DNA from 2 places in the Anaerobacillus sp. MEB173 genome. Region 2 is predicted to be linked to the other one. Evidence: riboswitches for the same ligand, from Rfam matches in the RefSeq annotation. Region 2 holds a riboswitch; the other holds the start of a gene.
The links. A riboswitch is a leader RNA that binds a small molecule or an ion and turns the genes downstream of it on or off. The one in region 2 is predicted to bind cyclic di-GMP.
Positions count from the first base shown of each region.

Region 1 (5,618 bases), on a different contig from region 2:
GCAACGTCAAACTCTTGAGTGGCAGCGCGACTCCTACCGGGAGATGAACCTGTTACTGACAAAGTTTCGTGACAATATTTTTGATGGTGTAATGAGAAGAGCGAATATGACGTCAAAAGCGGTCATTAGCTCTAACTCTGCGAAAGTAACAGCTACGGCCAGCGCAACTGCAAGTAATGCCACCTATAACATACAAAGAGTCGACCGCTTGGCATCGGCTGCTTATAATTCGAGTGCTGAATCAATTTCTAATGGCGAGAAGATTGACCCTAGTAAAAGCTTACGTTCCATGAAAGGTAATCTAGCTGATTTTGATTGGGTAAAGGAAAACGTTACTGGTGAAGAAATTCAGGTAAATAATGCTGGAACTAGATTTAAACTGCAAAATGGAGGAATAAGTGATATCACTGCTATAAAAGTAGACGGTGTAGAGTTTAGCGTTTTTACGAATGCTGCCGATTATAATAATTCAGGCGATACAAATAAGGTACTTGTCAATCAAGATACAGGTGATCTTACTTTTAATAAACAATTAAGTAAAGGAAGTTTAATTGCTGCGGATTATAGCTATGAATATGTTGAATTTGGGATTACAACCCATACATCAAAGGGTCCTGTAGAAGCCACCTTCAAAATTAACGCTAATGAATCTCTAAATGATGTAATCACGAAAATAAATAATTCAAAACTTGGGTTAAATGCTTTTTATGATGAACATACAGATAAAATTACAATGACCCGTAAAGAAACCGGAAACTTTAATACTAATGGAGAAAATCCAACAACAGGTGTGAAAGAAACGGGTGGGTATGAAATTGATTTTACGGAGAGTGTGTTTTTAACAAATGTCTTGAAGTTCGATCAGACTAATGAACAAGGCGGCGAAAATGCCCAATTCACAATCAACGGTCTTGCAACAGAACGTCCAACAAACACATTCACAGTCAACGGTGTAACGATCACCCTAAAGGACACATTCACTGATGGAGCTGTAAACCTTACAGTTAATACTGACACGCAAAAAATCTTCGACACGATCAAAGCGTTCGTTGATGAATATAACGAAATGATTGATACGATTAATGGGAAGTTGAAGGAAGAGAAATATCGCGATTATAAACCGTTAACAAAAGAGGAAAGAGAAGCTTTGTCTGAGCGAGAAGCAGAGCAGTGGGAGGAAAAGGCGAAAAGCGGGATGCTTCGCAATGATCAAATGTTATCAAGTGGCTTAAATCGCTTGCGGGTTGATATTTACACTCCTGTAGCCGTTGGTGAGAATGCCCCATTTAAGCAGCTGACAGATTTAGGTATTACGACAACAAGTAATTATATGGATCGCGGGAAGCTGCAAATTAATGAGGATAAGCTGAGAGCAGCGATTGAACAAGATCCGGAAGCTGTTTTTCAAATTTTTGCAGCAGATGGACCGACGAATGCTGATAAGGGGATTGCACGACGGATGCGTGATAGCTTGGCAACGACACGTGACCAGGTCGTTTCACGTGCCGGAGCTGAAGGGCGCTTGAACCATCAGTTTACCCTTGGAAGAAATATTAGTTCACTTGATGATCGTATTTCTAACTTTGAGCGTCGTCTTCAACAAGTAGAAGATCGACATTGGCGCCAATTTACGGCAATGGAAAAAGCAATGCAGCAAGCAAATAGTCAGGCTGAATTTTTATATTCCCACTTATTTGGGTCACAACAATAATAAAAGAGATTTTTAGGAGGTAAAAAAATGGCCATTCCAAACCCATATGCAGCTAAATATAAACAAAATACAACAGCGACAGCTTCACCTGGTGAACTGACGCTAATGCTTTATAATGGCTGCTTAAAGTTTATCAAGCTAGCGAATACGGCAATTGAAAAGAATGATGTTGAGGCAAAAAATACGAACATCATCAAAGCGCAAAATATTATCCGTGAACTTATGGTGACATTAAAAACGGATAGTGAACTTGGACAAAATATGTTGAGAATGTATGATTTTGTCTTAAGCCGTTTGATTGATGCAAATGTCAAAAGTGATCGAGCGGCACTTGCCGAGGCCGAACAGTTTGTAACAGAGTTCCGTGATACGTGGAAAGAAGTTATTGCCATTGATCGTAAGCAACGTCATGGTCAAGGTGGTCAGGCATAGTGTCTACGATCAAAGCTGTGTATGAGGTGACGAAGCAATTATTTGATCACCTGCAGATGCAGATGCCAAAGGAAGAACGGGAATCTTATATTGAAAGAATTGAACAGCTTCTGGCAGAACGTGAAGACCTCATCAAGCAATTAAAGGATACTCCTACCGATTCTGAGAGGAAGCTTGGGCAAGTCATTGTAAAGATGAATCATGAGATTAATAGTAAGTTAAAGATTGCATCTGTGATGATTAATAGAGATATTAGTGATTTAAATAGAAAAAAGGAAACAAACAAACGATACGATCATCCTTATGAATCAGTATATACGGATGGACTATTTTTTGATAAGAAAAAATAGAAGGACATAAAGTGACAAGTTTTGTCAAAAAGTGCTTACAGTTTGTAGGCACTTTATTTTTTTACTAGAATTTCCAACGGGAATTAATTACCATTTAATTACATTTACTAGATATTTGTGGATATATGTCACAAAAATTGGAACTATTATTGTAACTAAATCGTTGGAAATGTGTTACTATTTGATTAGATTAAAATGACTATAGGAAAACGAATGATTTTTAAGACGTAGGATTTCAGTAGGTATCTAATGTAATACTCTATTTTCGGAATAATAGAAAGGGCAAACTTATTGAAAAGTAAGGACGCAAAGCCTCAGGTCTAAGGAAAGGTAGCATTTTTTCTATGATAGCTGGGTTGCCGAATAATTGGAGGTTATAGTATTGGACATACCGCATATAGAGGTGAAAAATAGTTTCATTGATAGAGAATGGTTGCGGTTATTAATTGAAGCTAAGAAAATCGGTCTGACACCTGCAGAAATCAGGAAATTTCTTAATGAAAACAAAGAAACTAAGAAGGGACATTATTCAGCTCCTTCTTAGCTTTTGCCATTTTGAAAATTCAAGAAATTCCTTGAACTGTTCTTTTGAGATACCTGACTCTTGAGCCTCTTTCGCAAGTTGTATCCATTCGTTATCTAATTGTTTGTCAACGTCTTCTTTGTCCGTATCTAGTAAAAAAGGGACATCAACATTAAGTTCCTTTGAAATTTTATCTAGAAATTGTATAGATGGATTTGTTTGAAGGTTTCGTTCGACTGAACTTAAGTATGACTTGGCAACTTGTGCACGGTTTGCAAGTTCGGTCATTGTTAACCCTTTTTTGGAACGTAAATCACGAATTCGGGAACCGAGCATTTAAAAACCTCCGTATAATAATTTATCGTCTTACTATCATAATACCATATTTTAACTATGGAAAATAGTAGTTCCCCCACTAATCCACTATAAAAGTTTCTTTTTTTTATTTTTTTAAAAGAGGGAGAATAGGACAAAAAAGCACCTCGCATAGGCAGCGAAGCACTAATATAAAACATACCCAGGATAATAGAGGAGCGGTAAACGCCACAGAAATTGTAGTCCACTATAATAAGAGAATTATTCTAATCGTATATGCACCTACATCTCTGTGGCATTTTACCGCTAAACTGCAAACTTGTGCTGAAGTGATACATGGCTAGAATGAATGGAGTAGCTGTTAATGAAACGAGATCGACGGAAGCCGACTAGCAGCAAGTTTGTTGCATGGTCACTGTAATGGGTAGAAATTATGTAGCTGTGAACATGCTTGAATATGACTGACCAGTTGTCCGGGGGTATGACAAGGGGCGATATAGAAGTAAGAAGCAAGGTAGTTATGTTTATGTGGTGTGAAAGTTTGTAGTATGTATGGACTAGTTCTTTTTGGTACCTGACTGATCACTACTTCTTTATTATATGAGAGGGTTACCCTAATTGCAATAATTTTCTGACATTTTTTATGACTTTTTAACAATTTTTGATGTATTTTGTCCTAGTATGTAAGATGGAGAAGTGAGGAAATGTAGCAAAGGAAATTCGACAAAGAGTTGTCGAATTTAAGATGACGAAATAGTTTGACTACAGATAGTGCTATTGTTATATTGAAATTGTGGAAGGGATTTCATACACTGCCTCCACTGGATTTTATTTATGAAGGGAATGTGAAACATGCAAGGAAAAGTAAAATGGTTTAACGCAGAAAAAGGTTTTGGGTTTATCGAACGTGAAGATGGAGACGATGTGTTTGTACACTTCTCTGCTATTCAATCTGAAGGATTCAAAACTTTAGACGAAGGACAAGAAGTTGAATTCGAAATCGTAGAAGGTGCTCGCGGACCACAAGCGGCAAACGTAAACAAGCTTTAATTCACATTCCTGGACAAAATGGGGACTAGATGAATATAGCGATTACATCCCACCTCTTTACGGGGGTGGGTTTTTATATTTAAATAGCTTAATGTTAGTTAAGCTGAAATGCATCGCGGAACTTCTTTTGTCACAGAAAGTTACGTTTACTTAACAAATGTTTGGTTGTATATTTAGTTTGGTAATGGGTAACCTTATTTAGGGTTGATGATGTTTATTCCTTCACAAAAACGACAAATATTTTCAAAGTTTTAGAAGGAAAAGAATTTAAGGAAATAGAATTATGTAAGTATAAGAAAGGAGGAGTTTTTTATATGAACTATAACATTCGTGGTGAAAACATTGAAATAACTCCAGCTTTAAGAAACTATGTCGAGAAAAAGGTTGGTAAATTAGAGCGATACTTCGACGATACTCCAACTTCTGATGTGAATGTACGTATGCAAGTGCTCAACAATCAACACATTATTGAGGTAACAATTCCAATGGCACAATTACTATTACGTGCTGAGGAAACTCATACTGATATGTATGCAGCAATCGATCTTGTTGTTGAAAAGCTTGAGCGCCAAATCCGTAAACATAAAACGAAAGTAAATCGCAAGTTCCGCCAAGAGGGCAGCTTAAAATATATGTTCCGTAATGATGTTGAGCCTGAAGCAACATTTGATGAGGACGAAATCGAAGTTGTTCGTACTAAGCGTTTTAACTTAAAGCCGATGGATGCTGAAGAAGCAATTCTTCAAATGGATATGCTCGGTCACAATTTCTTCGTATTCTCAAATGCAGTAAACGGTGACACAAACGTCGTATACCGCCGTAAAGACGGACGCTACGGCCTAATCGAGCCGGAATAAGAATACTTAACCAAGAACACAGCGGAAACGCTGTGTTCTTTTAATGTAAAATGTAAAATGATTTAGTTTACTCAAAGAAGCACTTTCAAACTCCCTAGGTTTTAGTCTTTTAATTTTAAATTTTACATTCTACATTTTACATTTTACATTTTCTTTTCAACTCTAAACTCTAAACTCTAAACTGAATAAAGCTCAAACAAAAATCCTCCCACAAACCGCAATTTTACATTTTACATTCTAAATTTTACATTATATTTGAGGTTCCTTGTCTCCATTACCGTAAACTGTTAAAATTAAAGTTAGGCTAAAAGAACATAAATTTTCCAGTATTACATATAAAAAAGTTAGGTTTTATTAATGAACACAAGCTATGTTAGTTG
Region 1 covers NZ_JBJMAU010000006.1:76,509-82,126, forward strand. The annotation lists gene ACJ2A9_RS13785 (flagellar hook-associated protein 2) at 1-1,711, shown strand, start outside; gene fliS (flagellar export chaperone FliS) at 1,739-2,143, shown strand; gene ACJ2A9_RS13795 (flagellar protein FliT) at 2,143-2,493, shown strand; cyclic di-GMP riboswitch class I at 2,765-2,857, shown strand; gene ACJ2A9_RS13800 (anti-repressor SinI family protein) at 2,876-3,037, shown strand; gene ACJ2A9_RS13805 (helix-turn-helix domain-containing protein) at 3,023-3,352, opposite strand; gene ACJ2A9_RS13810 (cold shock domain-containing protein) at 4,184-4,381, shown strand; gene hpf (ribosome hibernation-promoting factor, HPF/YfiA family) at 4,696-5,238, shown strand.
Region 1: it holds a riboswitch for cyclic di-GMP, as region 2 does, so the genes downstream of both, ACJ2A9_RS13800 (anti-repressor SinI family protein) here and ACJ2A9_RS15015 (hypothetical protein) in region 2, are expected to answer to the same signal.

Region 2 (5,618 bases):
CAGGATCAGTTACGCAAGGGATTATTAGTGCGTTGGAAAGAAGCATTCCGGTAGACTTAAACCGTGATGGTCAGGTCGATTGGCATGCTGAAGTTATTCAAACTGACGCAGCAATTAACCCAGGCAACAGTGGTGGAGCGCTGATTAACATTCAAGGTCAAGTCATTGGCATAAACTCAATGAAAATTGCACAATCAGCCGTAGAAGGTATTGGCTTCTCGATTCCAACGGCAATTGCAGTGCCAATTATCGAGGATTTAGAACTTTACGGCGAAGTACGTCGTCCGCAAATTGGTGTTGGAATTCGCTCATTATCAGAAATTCCAAGTTATCATTGGCAAGAAACATTGAAGCTGCCTGAAGAGGTGAAAACCGGTATCTTCATTACAAGCATTGCGCCAATGTCACCAGCTGATCAAGCAGGTCTTAAGGAATATGATGTTATCGTAGCCATTGATGATCAAGAGCTAAGTGATAGTCATGATTTACGTAAATACTTATACACACATAAAAAGATCGGCGATGAAGTAAAGGTTACTTTCTACCGCGAAGGGAAAAAGCAAACAGTTACTCTAGCGCTTTCTGAACAAAATAGTTTTTAAATAAAAGTTAAGATAAACAGGAGATGAGTACTCCTGTTTATTTTTTCTGTTAAAATAAGAAAGGTGAAATTGTGGATACTAAGAAGAGACGATATTTGTTTAGAGTTGTTTATTGAGTTGAGTAACTCAAGAGGGGATTAGTTCTAATTTGAGTTCTCGTGATTTTGAATTGAAAAAAGGAGTTGATAACATGTATTCATGTTGTGCTGAACATGTTGAGTTAGCGATAGATCAAATTGTGGATGAGTATGAAGTAGCACCAGTAGTTGAAATGATTTCAGAGGAAAATCAATTATCCACAACGTGTTCATTTTGTGAAAATGAAGCAATATACATTGTGAATAAGTAAGTCCCCAACAATAATGTTGATATGTGGATAACTTCTGTGGATAAAAGTTTGAAAAAAGGGTGAGTGTGGATTGTGAATATTTCCATTGTTACTGTTGGGAAATTAAAGGAGAAGTATTTGAAGCTGGGAATAGAGGAATATGTTAAACGGCTGGGACCATTTGCGAAAGTTGATATGATTGAAGTTCCAGACGAAAAAGCACCAGAGCAGTTAAGTGAAACAGAAATGCTGCAGGTGAAAGAAAAAGAAGGGGAACGAATTTTAGCAAAGGTTCCCCAGGATGCTTATGTTATCGCATTAGCAATTGAAGGACAAATGTGGAGTTCTGAAAAACTAGCCCAGGAACTCGATAAACTCGCTACATACGGAAGAAGTAAAGTTGTCTTTATCATTGGAGGGTCGCTAGGGTTAAGTGATACCGTATTAAAACGCGCCGATCAATTGTTATCTTTTTCCAAAATGACATTTCCGCATCAGTTAATGCGATTGATTTTAGTAGAGCAGGTGTACCGGGCGTTTAAGATTAATAGAGGTGAACCGTATCATAAATAGGAATGTATTTATGGTACGGTTTTGTTCCTCTGTGATTTTGAATAATTTGAAATCTCAATTATAAATAAATTAATGCTTGATTGGTGGAACGGCTATATTATTTTTATCTTTATCTTTTAAAGAGACATACAATTCAAGATTGTGATTTATTGATGCAAAGAAAACGTTCTTAATATCGCCAACACCTTTATGTGATAATTTCTGCTGTAACCATGCTTCATTTAAACTAAAATGTTTTAGGACACTTGGGTAAATAGTACCTTCGACAATAATAGGGAAGGATATTGCAGATGTTGTTTTTGGAATCTTCATATCCTCTAGAGTAACTGAGTTTTTTTGCGGCTTTTTTAAAACACTTAAAGCGCCATTTGCTTCGATAATTGCTGTTTCTACATCATTAATATCAAATATATTTTTTTCCCTCAGCATTTGTAATACATTATCAATAGAGTAGCGGACTTTTTTTAAATTTCTCTCAAGAAATTTTCCGTTTTGAATAACAACAGTTGGTTCAAAAGTAAGTAATCTACCTATCTTCCGATTGGAAATCTTCCATTTTGCGACTATTCTTTGAAGAATTCCAATAGCAATGATCGCTATCGCAGTCGGAAAATGATGAATATTAGGATCTGCAATATCAGCCCCAACAACAGCTCCCAGAATGATAATTATTAAGAAATCAAATATAGGCAGTTCTCCAATTGCACGCTTTCCCATAAAAAGATTGATGAACAATAGCAACGGTAAAATAGTAATAATTCGTCCAAGAATTAAAAGAATCTCTTTCATAAATTCAAACATGTATATACCTCCAGTTTACTAGATAAAGTTAATAAGCTTTAAAATTAGTAGACTACCATTATTCCCGATATTTAACTGGAAAATACATTGATATAGGCAAAAGTAAAAGGCCTGATCCCGGGTACGATACCGAGTTCAGACCTTAGCATAACCTTAGTTAACCATAGTAAAAAAGCCGTTTTTTTACCATTCCTTTGGTTCATAGTTTAGTTCTCTAAATAGTTGTGTGCGCTCTTTCTTTGTTAAATCTCTCCATTGTCCAGGAGGGAGATTTCCTAGATGGATATTCATGATCCTAATTCTTTGCAGTCTGTAGACTTCGTAGCCTAACGTTTCGCACATGCGACGAATTTGGCGATTTAACCCCTGTGTTAACGTAATTTGAAAATCATATTTTGATAACTGTACGACTTTACATGGAAGTGTTATTGTACCTAAAATCTTTACACCTTCGGACATTTTCTTTACAAATTCAGGAGTAATTGCCTTGTCTACTGAAACGATATATTCCTTTTCATGCTTATTTTCGGAACGTAAAATCTCATTAACAATATCACCATCATTTGTGAGGAGTATCAAGCCCTCAGAGTCTTTATCAAGTCGGCCAATATTAAAAATTCTTAACGGGTGATTTACTAAATCAATAATGTTTCCCTTTACTTTCTTTTCTGTTGTACTTGTAATACCTACAGGCTTATTTAAGGCAATATAAACATTATTTCTAGCTACCCGAATCGGCGCTCCATTTACCAGGACATCATCGCCTGGATTGACTTGATCACCTATTTTGGCACGTTTGCCATTGATGGTGACTCTGCCTTCACTAATTAATTTATCCGCACCACGTCTGGATGCTTTCCCAGCTTCACTAATATATTTATTAATACGTATGTTAATCACGACCTTAAGTTGAAAATTGTTTATTATCAATAATACCTTATTTTGAAGGGTGAATCAAAAAGCTTATTTAGGTACATCAAAGGGAATTTTAGTGTAAGTGGCAAGGTAGCAAAACAAAAAAAGTATTCGAAAAGCTTTGCTTTCTCGAATACTTTCATTAATTTTATTAGTGTATCAAGGAGCAAGATAGTTAACGATGAATCTATAACCATCTTTTTCAACTTCTACAAATCCTGCTTCTCTATCGTCTTTATTAAAGTTAACAAAGTGGTTAATTGTAGTACCATCAATTGTAATAGTGTAATTTACTCTAACCGTATTATTTTCATTAGGATGGCCATTCCATTGAGCTGAAATAGTAGTTGCTACTTGTAATTGATTACTTGGTTTTTCGATAACGTCAATAGTTTTAGTGCGTGTAACTTGAGTATGAATTTGTCCATCCTTTGTACCGTTTTTAAAATATGTTGTTGCTGTAACAGTAATTGTGTACTCTCCAGGGGTAGTTGGTAATGTTAATTCGCCATCTCCCACAATTTCTAAAGTATCGATAGGGCCATCAATCACTAAATTTTCTACACTAACATCAACATTTTCACCTACATAGTAAGGACCATCTGAAACAATTAGCTCAAAACTTCCATTCTTTTCACTATTACCATTACGTCCATCTTCAATTACTGGATTAGGTTTTGCTAAAACACCAGTTCCAAAACTTAAGAGTAAAGTTGTAGCTAATAAACCTGCAAATAATTTTTTCATTTCATTTCTCCTCTTAAATAAATTTTTAGTTAAGTAAAATTAAATAAGAGGGCCGGTTACACTACTAGCTCCATATAGTCCAAGTGTCCAAATGCAGGCTATACTTCTTCGCTTCCCAAGTCTTCTTGACTAGCACTTTGCTCCTTAATTGTGGCCACAAAAAGATAGAGCGTAGTAACTAAAATTATTATAGTTTGATTTTTCAGGAAATAGAAGCGTTTTTATTCGACAATTAACTACTTTTGAACTACCGATTGATAATTGAGGCAATGCATTTTTAAGGTTGGATATCGCTTCAGGGTAAATAGAACTATTTTTTTCTGTAAGAACCGCGAGTAGCTATGCAGGGATAAGGATATTACTTATTTGTAGTTTACACACTAATGATTAATAGGAAACAATGTTTATATATTTATACGGCAGAAAGATGACGATTCCATCTTTTTTGAGTATAATTCAAGTTTAGAGAGCAATTTGGATTAGGACGGTGAGTTGAAGGTGAAATCAATAACTGTGGAACAGTTGGTTCGTAAGTTTTCATTAAAAGTGCTAGTTGGTGAAGATCAATTACATAATACCATTACGCAATCACGGGTGCATCGTCCAGGCTTGGAATTTGTTGGACACTTTGATTTTTTTCCGACAGAGCGGGTTCAAATTTTAGGGAAAAAAGAAATCAACTATTTGTTTAAATTAGATAAAGAAGAACGTAAAGTGAGAATTGGAAATATCGTTAAGTATCATCCGCCATGTTTCATCGTTACAGCTGATGAAGAGAGGCTAGAGTATTTACCAAAACACTGTATTAAAGAGGGAATCCCCTTACTCATTACTAAAAGGCCTGAGACAACTTCTGAATTTATTACTAAATTGGATGGTTATCTTGTAAAAGAGTTAGCTCCTGAAATAGCTGTACATGGTGTCTGTTTAAATGTGTCTGGAATTGGTGTCTTATTACGCGGGAATTCAGGAGTTGGAAAAAGTGAGACAGCACATACGTTAATTGGTCGGGGGCACCGCTTAGTGGCTGATGATATTGTTGTCTTAAAAAAGCTTAGTCCACAAACACTATTGGGCACACATGATGAGAAAAACAAAGAATTCCTCGCTTTACGTAGTGTCGGTTTATTGAATGTTGTCCGCTTATATGGGCGAAAGGCTTTCCAAGATGAAACTCGAATTGCACTGGATATAAAATTAACAAAATGGCAAAAAGATGCTCTAAATAATGAGCTTGATCATGAACCTCAATTTACAGAATATATGGGTGTTAAGGTGCCATCGCTCGAAATTCAACTGTATCCTGGACGTGATGTAGCAGGGTTAATTGAAGCAGCGGCCAATAACTGGTATTTGAAGCAGCAAGGATATAATGCTGCAGAAGAATTTTTAAAAAGGATTGAGGCTGATTTTTCAGATTCAACTTCAGAATAATCGTTAACAAAAAGGGATGTTTAAAAAGTGACTGACTGTTACTTTTAAGACATCCCTTTTTTGGACTTTTCTATTTTGCTGTTTGAGCTGTAACTCTTTCCGGATGTGAGTAGATATTAAAGGATGATCCTCTAATAAAGCCTACAGCAGTAATATTTAAATCTTCTGCTAAACTGATAGCCAAGTCTGTGGGTGCTGATTTGGAAAGGATGATGCCG
Region 2 covers NZ_JBJMAU010000007.1:47,195-52,812, forward strand. The annotation lists gene ACJ2A9_RS14990 (S1C family serine protease) at 1-602, shown strand, start outside; gene ACJ2A9_RS14995 (CxxH/CxxC protein) at 751-951, shown strand; gene rlmH (23S rRNA (pseudouridine(1915)-N(3))-methyltransferase RlmH) at 1,024-1,503, shown strand; gene ACJ2A9_RS15005 (DUF421 domain-containing protein) at 1,573-2,304, opposite strand; gene rluF (23S rRNA pseudouridine(2604) synthase RluF) at 2,488-3,195, opposite strand; gene ACJ2A9_RS15015 (hypothetical protein) at 3,379-3,966, opposite strand; cyclic di-GMP riboswitch class II at 4,008-4,091, opposite strand; gene hprK (HPr(Ser) kinase/phosphatase) at 4,465-5,400, shown strand; gene fdhD (formate dehydrogenase accessory sulfurtransferase FdhD) at 5,471-5,618, opposite strand, start outside.